DNA from 4 places in the Shewanella sp. CAL98-MNA-CIBAN-0140 genome. Region 2 is predicted to be linked to each of the others. Evidence: predicted binding sites of a transcription regulator. Region 2 holds the regulator's gene; each other region holds the start of a gene.
The links. The regulator sigma-54, encoded in region 2, starts transcription at its own class of promoters, with help from an activator protein. The targets are predictions, from matches to a motif close to GTTGGCACGNNNNTNGNNT.
Positions count from the first base shown of each region.

Region 1: AAEY93_RS00735 (YccF domain-containing protein) is a predicted target of sigma-54. The motif match lies at 1,047-1,065, and genes of this name have one in related genera.
Region 3: fliE (flagellar hook-basal body complex protein FliE) is a predicted target of sigma-54. The motif match lies at 1,060-1,078, and genes of this name have one in related genera.
Region 4: AAEY93_RS06855 (superinfection exclusion B family protein) is a predicted target of sigma-54. The motif match lies at 2,309-2,327, and genes of this name have one in related genera.

Region 1 is NZ_JBEOPI010000001.1:173,887-177,167, reverse strand. Features, by position in the region: gene AAEY93_RS00740 (1-aminocyclopropane-1-carboxylate deaminase/D-cysteine desulfhydrase) at 1-904, opposite strand, end outside; gene AAEY93_RS00735 (YccF domain-containing protein) at 1,112-1,525, shown strand; gene AAEY93_RS00730 (TIGR00266 family protein) at 1,725-2,513, opposite strand; gene AAEY93_RS00725 (LysR family transcriptional regulator) at 2,688-3,281, opposite strand, start outside.
Region 2 is NZ_JBEOPI010000005.1:74,431-77,711, reverse strand. Features, by position in the region: gene lptA (lipopolysaccharide transport periplasmic protein LptA) at 1-159, shown strand, start outside; gene lptB (LPS export ABC transporter ATP-binding protein) at 156-887, shown strand; gene AAEY93_RS04180 (RNA polymerase factor sigma-54) at 1,030-2,514, shown strand; gene hpf (ribosome hibernation promoting factor) at 2,540-2,827, shown strand; gene ptsN (PTS IIA-like nitrogen regulatory protein PtsN) at 2,830-3,273, shown strand; gene rapZ (RNase adapter RapZ) at 3,270-3,281, shown strand, end outside.
Region 3 is NZ_JBEOPI010000007.1:4,226-7,506, reverse strand. Features, by position in the region: gene AAEY93_RS05165 (sigma-54-dependent transcriptional regulator) at 1-859, shown strand, start outside; gene fliE (flagellar hook-basal body complex protein FliE) at 1,134-1,475, shown strand; gene fliF (flagellar basal-body MS-ring/collar protein FliF) at 1,538-3,214, shown strand; gene fliG (flagellar motor switch protein FliG) at 3,207-3,281, shown strand, end outside.
Region 4 is NZ_JBEOPI010000009.1:114,853-118,133, forward strand. Features, by position in the region: tRNA gene AAEY93_RS06845 (tRNA-Leu) at 778-862, opposite strand; gene AAEY93_RS06850 (DUF3149 domain-containing protein) at 1,337-1,468, shown strand; gene AAEY93_RS06855 (superinfection exclusion B family protein) at 1,657-2,238, opposite strand; gene AAEY93_RS06860 (hypothetical protein) at 2,765-3,001, shown strand.

The sequences.
Region 1 (3,281 bases), on a different contig from region 2:
GATGTACATATAAAATATCAGTATTAGTCAACGTATTAGTCTTCAAATAATGTTGTAAGACTAAAAATCCGACAGGGTCATACAACAACTCAAATTCAATTCCAGACTGACATACGGTTTGCCACATATCAAAACAACGTTGCGATAATTTTCCAAAATGATATTTATGCCCATCACTAACAATGTGAGGATAATAAACTTCATCAATTAATTGTGAAAATTGCTGGCGTAAGTAATCATCACCGCCAACCGTGCTGCAGGTTAATACCTCAATGGTAAGTACTGGTGTTAATTGCAATTGAGCGAGCTGTTGTATTAGTTGCTTATTTAAATAAGCTGCTGTGGTGCCGGTACCAGAAGGTAAAAAAACCATGAGCTTAATTTGTTGTCTAATCTGAGCCCACTCAATAATTTCACTCGCAAGCTGCGCAATACCCGTTTCTGCGTATTCACAGCGCCCACCTTCAGGAATACACAGTAGATGTTGTTTATCGGCGTAAGTCGGAGTTGATAACATAATGTATTGCACAACATCATCTAAATGCATGCCGGCTATGTTATCGGCATATGGCAACTCAGCAACATTAATAATATTAGCCCCATTTTGTATCGCGGCAGCGTAATTGCCTTGGGGGTGTTGTAGTAAAAATTTGCTAATATGGCTAACGTAATAGTCAAATTGCCAGCCCTGCTGCTTAGCCAGCACAGATAATGAATACAAAGAGTTAGCTTGTGCAGAACCGGCCCCTACTAGGCGGGTCACATATGAATAATCATGATGCAAAAAATGATAAAACTTACGTGCTTTATTGCCACTGAAATCAGCATGCAATAAATCATCCCGCTTAATGTAGAGGGTGTGGCCGTCAAAGTTCATCGACTCTACTGGGCTTATCGAAAACATGTCTTCTCTCAATCAACTGTAATATGGGTATTTTAACTAAAAAATGATAATTCTCATCGATTCATTTGTATTAATTGTCAGACCTAACAGACACTCAATGTCGAAAATAACATTTAAACAATTAGAATCATAAGCTTATAATAATGGCATGATTATCGCTAGTTATCGCTATATAGTAATTAATATTGACTCTTGATAGGAATGAAAATGTCACTTTTACGCTTAATCTTTAATATTGCTTGGTTTTTAATGGGTGGATTTGTTATGGGCCTTGCTTGGTGGCTTGTGGGGGTACTGTGCTTTATCAGTATCATTGGCATCCCTTTTGGCAGAGCCTGTTTTGTTATTGGCGAATTAGCTTTTTGGCCATTTGGACAAGAAACCGTTAACCGCAAACACATTTCTGGCCAAGAAGATATTGGTACTGGCACACTAGGCTTAGTGGGTAATGTGCTATGGTTTTTATGTTTTGGGATTTGGCTCGCTATTGGTCATTTAGTGCATGCATTAGCCTGTTTCATCACCATTATTGGGATCCCCTTTGCGATACAACACATTAAGTTGGCCTTGTTAAGTTTAACCCCTATCGGGCAAACTATTATCGCGAAACCCACTTATTAATGACATGTGAACTGCCGCTATTCTTAATTACCGATAGCCTAATGCTATCGGTTTTTATTTGCCTAATAGCATCGACAACCTTTAATTGCCATTGACGCATTTTGGGCACACAAAAATTATTCAATCCCTTTAAGGACAGCTCAGACTAAATCGGCGCGATGACTTATAATCGTCTGAGCACTCAATGCTAATATCCCGATTAGTTAATCATCCGCCCTATTCCACCGAGTACTGAACCTTCACCTTGATCTTTACCGCCATTTGAAGGCGCATGAGCAATAATTCTGTCAGCCATACGAGAAAACGGTAAGCTTTGTAACCACACAGTCCCATGACCTTTTAAAGTGGCAAGAAACAGGCCTTCTCCGCCAAATACCATCGACTTTAACGAGCCTGCACGCTGAATGTCATAATCAATCCCGGGAGTAAATCCAACTAAACAACCCGTATCGACCCGCAAGGTCTCACCATGCAATTCTTTTTTTATCAGTGTCCCACCCGCATGCACAAACGCCATGCCATCACCTTTAAGGCTTTGTAGGATAAATCCTTCACCACCAAAAAACCCGGTTCCTAAGCGCTTATTAAATTTCATGCTCACTTGCGTGCCTAAGGCTGCCGCTAAAAAACTGTCCTTTTGACAGATAAGCTCGCCTTGATGTTGAGCTAAGTCTATCGCCAAAATGGTCCCCGGAAACGGCGCCGCAAAAGCCACTTTACGTTTCTGCTGGCCTTCATTGGTAAAGTGGGTCATAAAAATACCCTCACCGGAAATGGCCCGTTTCCCCGCACCAAGTAACTTACCAAAAAAACCAGATTCTAGCTCAGAGCCATCACCCATCTTGGCTTCAAAACCAATATCTTCTTCGACATAGGTCATGGCACCCGCTTCAGCAATCACAGACTCATTTGGGTCTAATTCAACTTCAACCAGCTGCATGCTAGAACCAATAATTTCATAATCTACTTCATGACTTTTCATGCTTATTTTCATTCCCTAAAAATTTATTTAATGTTTGCAATCGCCCAACATCGATAAGGCATTGCTCGATACGTATGATTTAAGGTAACAAAATGATCGGCGATTTAACATAACAATATATCAACATACTGGATCCACGTTGTATTATCTCTATGTTAGTTAATAGAATTATGCCAATGTTTACCCTAATCCGGCTCCACTTAACCCTGATTGTTGTTGCTGTTGATATCGAGCAAATTCTTGCAGAATAAGCTCGGTAAATAGTTGCCCTGCTCGCCCCAGCGGACGTTCAAGTGTGGACACTAATTGCGGTGTAAAACTAAAGCGGTTACCACCAATAAAATCAATCTCGATCAGTTGCCCTTGATGTAATTCTTCAGCAATTAAAAAATCCGGCATCCAACCAAAACCTAGACCTTTTAGTAAGGCATTTTTTTTCATGATAAAACCTGACAAATAAAATACTTTATCGCCGCCAAACTGCATTTCATCGCGGTCACGTTTACCAGGAGATGAATCTTCAATGGTTAACTCAACATGTTGTTGTAACTCGGGCAAACTAATGCCTTTTAACTGACTTAATGGATGTTGTGATGACGCCACTAGCACGCTGGTAATCGTAGGTAACGGTTTAGGATGATACGAGGGGCCAGTACGATAATCCTTGACCAACATTAAGTCTGCTTGGTCGCGCTCAAAGCGATGCTGTACGCCGCCTAAAAACTCCATATTAAGCTGCACTTTAGTGGGTATATTGTGTTCTGACATGCGCTT
Region 2 (3,281 bases):
ATTAAGTACAACATCAATGCGCAAGAGCTTATTGCTGAAAGTTCGGGCACAGGGCAAGATCGGGTTATCACCATTATTCAACCTGAGAATTTCCAAGACGAGTCTGCGCCAAAGCAAAAACTCCCTGAAATCCCAGTTAAAAAGCAGATCAAACCATGACCCAAATAACCTTAACCGCTGAAAATCTGGCTAAAAGCTATAAAGATCGTCAAGTTGTTAAAGATGTCAGTTTAACGGTTAAAACAGGCCAAATTGTTGGGCTTTTAGGCCCCAATGGTGCAGGTAAAACAACCACCTTTTATATGGTTGTCGGCCTAGTGAAAAGTGATAAGGGTCGAATTTTAATTGATGATGACGATCTCACTGACGATCCAATGCATCTGCGAGCTCGCAAAGGCATTGGTTACTTACCACAAGAAGCCAGTATTTTCCGTAAACTCACAGTGTATGACAACATTATGGCCGTGTTGCAAACCCGCAAAGAACTCAGTACAAACCAACGTATTGAACAGCTTGAGCATCTATTAGAAGAGTTCCATATTACCCATATTCGAGACAGCCTAGGCATGTCGTTATCGGGTGGTGAACGTCGTCGTGTTGAAATTGCGCGCGCTTTAGCCGCCAATCCAAAATTTATTCTACTCGATGAGCCCTTTGCTGGTGTTGATCCGATTTCTGTCATCGACATAAAAAAAATCATTCAACAACTTAAAAGCCGAGGTCTAGGAGTATTAATTACCGACCATAACGTACGTGAAACGTTAGATGTCTGTGAGCGAGCTTATATCGTCAGCCAAGGTAATTTAATTGCCGAAGGCACACCTGATGAGGTATTGAGCAATCAACAAGTTCGGGCGGTGTACTTAGGTGAACAATTCAAGCTATAGTTACTTTACGGGCCTTTAGTCTATCTAACTCATTTGATTGAACGATATCTAAACAGCGTTAAACATCATTGATGTACGTGACAATCCATTACAGTTTTATAAATTGTCACTTTTATGGAAATCATCTAGGGATAAGCGGTAAATGAAAGCGTCACTCCAACTTAAAATGGGTCAACACTTAACCATGACCCCACAATTGCAGCAAGCCATTCGCTTACTGCAATTATCGTCATTGGAGCTACAGCAAGAAATCCAACAAGCATTGGATTCAAATCCATTACTTGAAATAGAAGATGAGTTTTCTGAAGCAAAAGACCCCGTAAAAGAAAATCGCGACCAAGCTGATACAGACTTCAGTGACAACAGCATTGTCAATATTGAAAAAGACACCTCAACAGTCGACACAGCAGAATCTATGACCAAAGAAACCATGGATGATTTAGCCATGGATACTACATGGGATGAAGTGTACACCGCCTCGCCGATGTCAGGTTCAGGTAGTGCTAGCATGCGCGATGATGACATGCCGTTTCAAGGTGAAACCACCGAAGGTCTGTATGAACATTTAGAATGGCAGAAAAATCTCACTCCATTTTCAGAGACCGATCTTGCCATTGCCACAGCGATCATCGACGCCGTGGATGAACGCGGTTATTTAACCCAAAGTACCGACGATATTCTCGAAGCCATGGGTGACGAAAATGTTGAGTTAGATGAAGTTGAAGCTGTATTAAAACGAATTCAACACTTTGATCCCGTTGGTGTTGCTGCACGTGATTTAAGTGAATGTTTATTGATCCAATTAGCGCAATTCTCTAACACCACACCCCATATCGATAATGCCCGTTTGCTAATCAAAGACTATTTAACCTTAATTGCTGGGCGTGATTTTAGATTATTGATGCGCAAAACTAAGCTAAAAGAAAATGAGTTACGTGACGCCATCACCCTAATCCAATCACTCAATCCTCGTCCAGGCTTATTGATCACCGCCACCGATGACGAATTCGTTATTCCCGATGTCACGGTACTAAAGAAAAATGGCCGTTGGGTTGTAGAGTTAAACCCAGACAATATGCCCAAAATTGGCGTTAATCAGCAATACGCCGCCATGGCTAGAAGCAGTAAAAATCAGTCTGACAGTCAATTTATTCGAGGCCATTTGCAAGAGGCTAAATGGTTTATTAAAAGTATCGAAAGCCGCAATGATACTCTACTCAAAGTGGCAAATTGCATTGTGCAATTTCAGCAAGGCTTCTTTGAATACGGTGAAGAAGCCATGAAACCTATGGTGCTAAATGATATTGCTGAAGCAGTAGAAATGCATGAATCGACAATTTCACGAGTCACCACACAAAAATATATGCACACCCCACGTGGACTATTTGAACTAAAGTACTTCTTCTCTAGCCATGTCAGCACTGACGATGGCGGGGAATGCTCATCAACAGCAATTCGTGCTTTTATCAAAAAGCTGGTTGCCGCAGAAAACCAGAAAAAACCATTGAGTGACAGTAAAATGGCTCAACTTCTGGCAGAACAAGGCATAAACGTTGCTCGTCGTACGATTGCAAAATACCGAGAAGCAATGCTAATCCCGCCCTCAAACCAACGTAAGAGTTTATAACCTACAAGGTTGTGGAGGATTTTCTATGGATATAAATCTGACTGGACGTCATGTCGAAATAACTGAATCTTTACGTGAGTATGTTAATGGTAAATTTTCAAAGCTTGAACGACACTTCGATCAGATCCATAATGTACACGTTGTACTCCATGTAGACAAATTACAACAAAAAGCAGAAGCCAAAATCCACGTTAATGGCGCAGAGATTTTTGCTATGTCAGAAAATACTGATATGTATGCTGCAATAGACGCCCTGATCGATAAACTCGACCGTCAGGTAATTAAACACAAAGAGAAGTATACAAAACACTAACGATGGAACTTTGTACCATTCTGCAGCCGGAATGCACTACCTGTGCCACACCGGGCAGTAAGAAAAAAGTACTGGAACTCATCAGCAATTTAGTCGCTGCCCAGTATCCAACCCTGTCTTCGCAAGAGGTTTTTGAAAGCCTATTAGCGAGAGAAAAAATGGGTAGCACAGGTATAGGAAATGGCATTGCGATACCTCATGGTCGATTAACGACCATCGATCACCCCATCGCGATATTTGTTAAATGTGAAGAAGCCATTGCCTTTGATGCAATTGATAAGCAGCCCGTGGATATTTTATTTGCTTTGTTAGTACCTGCAGACCAGTGCCAACAACATTTAGGCACGTTATCGAGTATGGCTAAAAAGCTCAGCGATAAGCAAATATTGAAACAGCTTCGCAAAAGCCACAACGCAACAGAACTTTATCGGGTTATAACTGCATGAAACTTGTC
Region 3 (3,281 bases), on a different contig from region 2:
GCTGGCGCGCTATATTCACCAACATAGCCAACGCCATGACCAGCCGTTTATTGCGATTAATTGCGCTGCAATACCCGAGAATATGTTAGAAGCGACCTTGTTTGGTTATGAAAAAGGCGCGTTCACTGGGGCTTATCAGGCATGCCCTGGTAAGTTTGAACAAGCCCAAGGCGGCACCATATTACTTGATGAAATATCTGAGATGGAGCTGGGGTTACAAGCTAAGTTATTGCGGGTGTTACAAGAGCGTGAGGTTGAGCGTTTAGGTGGCCGTAAAACTATTAAACTGAATGTTCGCGTACTGGCAACCTCAAACCGCGATCTTAAAGCGCTGGCCACCTCGGGTGAGTTTAGAGAAGATTTATATTACCGAATTAATGTATTCCCGTTAACGTGGCCTGCGCTGCATCAACGACCTGCCGATATTTTACCGCTGGCGCGGCATTTAATTATTAAACATGCTAAAGCACTTAATATGACCTCAGTGCCACAGCTGGATGACGGTGCTACTCGGCGTTTATTAACCCATCGCTGGCCGGGTAACGTGCGAGAGTTAGACAATGTTATTCAACGGGCACTGATATTGCGGGTTAATGATGATATTGGCGTTAATGATATTATTTTAGACTCTGGCGATGTGGCGTTAGTGGCACCAGAATATGTTGACACTGATAAGTCTGCCGAATTAGAAGGCTTAGGTGGCGAATTAAAAGCCCAAGAGCATGTGATTATTTTAGAAACCCTAAATCAATGTCAGGGTAGTCGGAAAATGGTCGCTGAAAAACTCGGGATCAGTGCTCGTACGTTACGTTATAAAATGGCAAAAATGCGCGATATGGGGATCCAATTACCTGCTTAGTGCCAATGCTTGTGCTAATTGATTATTTGTTCAAGCTTATTTAATTGATTGATTTTAAAGTTTTATTTTATAATTAAGACAAAAAGTGACCTATTTTATATGGTAAATAGGTTACTTTCGCCTGCCTATTGTTGCCTTTTGCCTGCCTATTTTCTAATTGTTTTATAATTGTTTTCTACCTATCGCCTACTAATTGTAATATTGGCATCTAAATTGCTATAAATCATTATCAGTTATTGTTGTCGTCAAAAAGCCGACGAAAGGGAGTTACATCGTGCAGATTAGCGCAAATCCATTAATGCAAGAAATGCAGTCACTTCGTGGCGAAATAGCCCCTTCTATTGGTTCATCAATTCGTCCTAATTTAACCCAGCAAGTCAATAACACTACCGGTGCTGATTTCAGCCAGTTGTTGTCTCAGGCGGTGGGTAGCGTCAATGAACTACAACAAGCATCGTCAAGTTTAGCCTCGCGTTTAGATATGGGTGACACCACGGTTAGCTTGTCTGATACGGTTATTGCGCGTGAAAAAGCTGGCGTTGCCTTTGAAGCAACGGTGCAGGTACGTAATAAACTTGTCGATGCTTATAAAGAAATCATGAATATGCCTGTTTAGTCGCAGATCAAATAAAATAACAACATCAGATATAGCAGGTAAGTATTGTGAGCACAGACTTAATGGTAGGTTCAAATTCAACCGCTGATACCGGCGTACGGCAAGAGAACCCGTCTGGGCTTCTTGGCGGCATTGGTGGCGCCGATATGATGCGCCAAGTGATCATGATCTTGGCATTAGCGATATGTCTTGCTATGGCTGTTTTTGTGATGATGTGGGCCCAAGAGCCTGAGTATCGTCCACTGGGTAAAATGGAAACAACTGAGATGATCCAAGTCTTGGATGTACTTGATAAAAATCAAATCGATTATCAAATAAATGTCGATGTGGTGAAAGTGCCTGAAGACAAATATCAAGATGTTAAGTTATTACTCAGCCGAGCAGGTGTTCAAAGTAACACCCAGGCTAATGATTACTTAAGCCAAGATAGCGGATTTGGTGTCAGCCAGCGCATGGAGCAAGCTCGCTTAAAACTCAGCCAAGAATTAAACTTGGCTCGGGCTATCGAAGAATTAAAAAGTATTAGTCGTGCCAAAGTTATTCTAGCGTTACCAAAACAAAACGTTTTTGCTCGTAATGCCTCTAAGCCAAGTGCAACCGTGGTGGTGAGCGTTCGTCGTGGTGGATTAGGCCAAGAAGAGATCGATGCGATTGTTGATATTGTTGGCTCTGCGGTGCAAGGACTGGTGCCTTCTCGCGTGACGGTGACGGACTCAAATGGTCGTTTACTTAATTCTGGTAGTCAAGATGGTACCTCTGCTCGAGCCCGTCGTGAACAAGATCTCGTGCAACAACAAGAAGCAGAATACCGTAAAAAAATTGAATCAATATTGATGCCTATTTTAGGACCTGAGAACTTTACTTCTCAAGTCGATGTCAACATGAACTTTACCGCAGTAGAGCAAACTGCAAAGCGCTATTCTCCTGACTTACCCGCTGTTCGCAGCGAAATGACCATTGAGCGAAACTCATCGGGTCAAAGCTCTGGCGGTATTCCTGGTGCGTTAAGCAATCAACCGCCGACGGAGTCCGATATTCCGCAAGTGGCGGGTGAGGCGACAAGCTCAACTGTGTCAGGTAATTTTTCAAAAGAAGCCACGCGTAATTATGAGTTAGACACCACGATTAGTCACACTCGTCAGCAAATTGGTGTGGTTCGCCGCGTCAGTGTGTCAGTTGCGATTAACTTTAAACCTGGGCAAACGGATGAAAATGGTCAGGTCACTCGCGTGCCGAGAACAGAACAAGAATTAACCAATATTCGCCGTCTTTTAGAAGGCGCGGTAGGCTTTAGCACCCAACGCGGTGATGTGCTTGAAGTGGTAACGGTTCCCTTTATGGATCAGTTAATTGAAGCGTTACCAGAACCGGATATGTGGGAGCAGCCTTGGTTTTGGCGTGCAATTAAGCTGGCTTTAGGTGCGATTGTTATTTTAGTGCTCATTCTGGCCGTGGTTCGACCTATGCTGAAAAAGCTAACCAATCCTAATGGGATTAAGATGCCCGATGATGTTCATCCTGGACATGAATTAGCTGAAATTGAAGATCAGTATGCAGCCGATACCTTAGGTATGCTTAATACTAAAGAGGCGGAATACAGTTATGCCGATGATGGGTCAATTCATATACCTAATCTGCATAAAGATGATGATATGATTAAAGCAATTAGAGCAATCGTGGCCAATGAGCCAGAGCTTTCCACGCAAGTAATTAAGAACTGGTTACAAGACAATGGCTAATGAAAAAAAAGAAAGCGTAGAAAAAGCAGAAAAAGCTACGGGATTTGACCTGGATTCGGTTACTGGT
Region 4 (3,281 bases), on a different contig from region 2:
TTTATCAGTAATACAACCACGGGCATCATCCCTACGGCATAGAGACGCATACCCTGTAGAGTCGACTTATAGGAGTTTTCAAGATATACCCATATGGGTTCGTACTCTGACGGTGCTTTGGGTGCGGCAAAAAGGGAGCAACATGTAAAAACGACCGACGTTAACATGGTATATTGGGCCATTGATGTGGATCGACTCTTGCTCATTCAAATACTCATGCTTGGTATAGCCCTTTGTCACACCCGGCCTCCAGCTTGTACTTGATAGAAACGCATTACCAGGAACGATTTAAGCAGGTTGGCTAAATACATTATAGTCACGAGGCTGAAATCCCGCCCCATTCTCGCATCTATTAAGGTATCGACACTGGCCAAGTGGTCACGTAACTCATGCTAAAACCGTAATTGATTTCCCAAGCAGCCTACATAGGCTTGCATGTTAATAGTCTAGTTACCAATATAGGTTTTTTCAACGATCCTACCAAGCGTCACTTCAGGCTCAAAACGATCGACATAGTATATGGAGATGCCACCGTATCATCTTGTTTTTTAATTTACTTAAAGCGATTACCATTTACATCATAACTAAACAAACTACTGAGACTATTACGCGCAACACTTGGCCGTTTACCTTGGTATTTATAGCTTAACGTAACCCCATCATCTGTTAGCGTCAATGGTAGAAGAAAATAGTGTTTACAAGGATATTAGTCATAAAATCAATAAATTAAGAGCATTAAAAAGCCCCGTTCAATTAAGAACGGGGCTTTTTAAATAATGGTACCTGAGGTCGGACTCGAACCGACACGCCGCGAAGCAGGGGATTTTGAATCCCCCATGTATACCAATTTCATCACTCAGGCAAAGATTTTAAGCTATTTTAGCTTTGCAAAGTAATCTGATTAGTCCAAATATCTTTGCAAAACAATTTTAGTGAATTGACTCTTTATGACCAACACTCAAGTATTATACTTACTCAAATATCGATACTCAATGCGATTATATTTATCTGAGTATAGCCATGTCTTTAGGCTGCTACTGAGTTACTGTGCAACTCAAACCACGTATCAACAAAGTTTGTCACAATTAAGTGTTGGCGATTATACCTTTGCATTTAATAATCGCAAGCCCTTTACCTATTCTTTTCTATAAAAAACACTCAACTGCTCAAAAGTCATTCATAGTCCTAACTGAGATGAAATAGAGGTGTTTTGTGAGTTAAGAAGCAATTTTACAAAAAAATAACATCACGACGACTAAAAATTGATCAAGATCAGTATTGCGGTGTAATTTTGACTTTATGATGATCATGATTTCACATTCCGAGGATAAATATCATGGCATTTTGGTTAGATTTAATGTTTGGTAACGCTATAGGATTTCTTTCTATGATGGTGATCTTCTGTACCTTCGGAATAATGTCTTATCTAATGTGGATGTTTGTTGTGAAGTCTGCACCGACTAAGTGAGTAGCTTACTAGGCTAAGTTTTTTACTGCTTATTATTCATAATCATTATGGATACTTCCTTGCGAATGATAAATTGGCGACAAAACACATGAAGTGTTTTTATGCCAGATTGGGGGCTTTATAGGCCCCCATTTTTTTATCCACTCAGACCGACTTCTAACCGCAACTAACCACAACTAACCACGATATTAGGCTGCATGCTTGCGCGATTGAACCAAGCCATTAATAAAATGTGGTCGCGTTTTGATCAGATAATTCATTTCATCTGCACTCGGCTCACCAGCAGGTAAACGTAATACATCACGATTTAAATAATTACGTGCTTGCATAGAAATTTTGTATTCCGCCGTTGGGCCTTGTATAGCATAGTGACGTTCATTGCCTAGCATTTCGAGTATGCTAGTGTTAACTAAATTTTTAACCGCCAACTCATTTTGCGGCAAGGTTAAAATAGTCTGCCCTTGTAAAAAAAATTCACGTAGCAAGGCTCTTTCTGCAGGATCAAGTAGTTTTACTTTTACTTCAATAGTCTCTACTGTACGTTTTTGACGTAAATATACGATGGACTCATCGACAACAAAGGCAAAAATTTGGCTTAAAAAATAGGCCACACCAATAATTAAGCCTAAGCCAATAAACTGACCATATTCGCTAACGAGTTTGTCTAACGATAAACTCGCCAATAAATATTTAGGCGCAAACAGTAAGCTGGTGCAGGTTACGATAATCCAAGACATTACACTTACGAACAAACGTTTACTGTTCAACATCTTAATTGTTCCTGTTTTCATTTTCATCAGTGATCACCCGCAGTGTCATATTTTTGAACTTATAGAGTTAAAGCAAAATATATGCCATAAATTAGTAGGTAGCCTGGTATTTATGTATGTTTTCCACACTAGATTTGGCCTATCCGACTACGCTTTGAGTAAAAGTATCCCATTGAAATTAACACCATCGAAATTCACTGTAAAATCAGTATTTTGGCAGGTAAATCATCTCCATGATTTTTCATATTGAAGAAAATAGACTGATCGTTATACGATAATGAAGACAAAGCTCTATGACGCGAAAATTAACGCTTTCTATCGTATATTGAGTTGTTTTATGACTATGGTGACAACGGCTTATTAGCTCGGGAGTGATGAGTAAAGTGACCTAGGCGGAATGGACCGGGAGTTTTGGATATAGAAGTAGTACATATAGACCTGCTAGTAGTCGGTATATATGTCATTGATGAACGTTTTTATCAACACCCAACGCCATAGATTAAGCCAATAAGCACACATAACCTACATGTCTATCCGTGATGATAGTAATCAAGAATGGCACTTTGATGAATATAAGAAAACGGCCATCATCGAGAGGCCATTGCCCTCAATTTATACCAATAATGAAAATATTCCTGTTGCAACGCTCATCGAACAAGCCGATCTCAATGTCATTTACGATCATTTGGAGAATAAAGCACGCAAACACTCTTTTTACTCTTCGTTATTCTACTCTTCGTCATTCAATATCTGCCATTACTGACGCCCTAATTTGGCCTAAACGATAGTGATATTTCTACCACTATATGTCGAAGTAACCATAAATGTTGATCAGGGGTTACCGTTATACCCGTTTGCTCACCCAAGCGATCAGTAACCTTATATCAATGTGTATTCTCGTGCTGTTAAACATGCTGCGCACGCGAAAACTCACATTAATGTGGTGACTGAACCCGATAGTATTCATCTGAAAATTTAAACGTAATAGCGCCGTCATTGCCAATGATATCGCCAAAGATATTTTTGAACACATCTTCACTGCC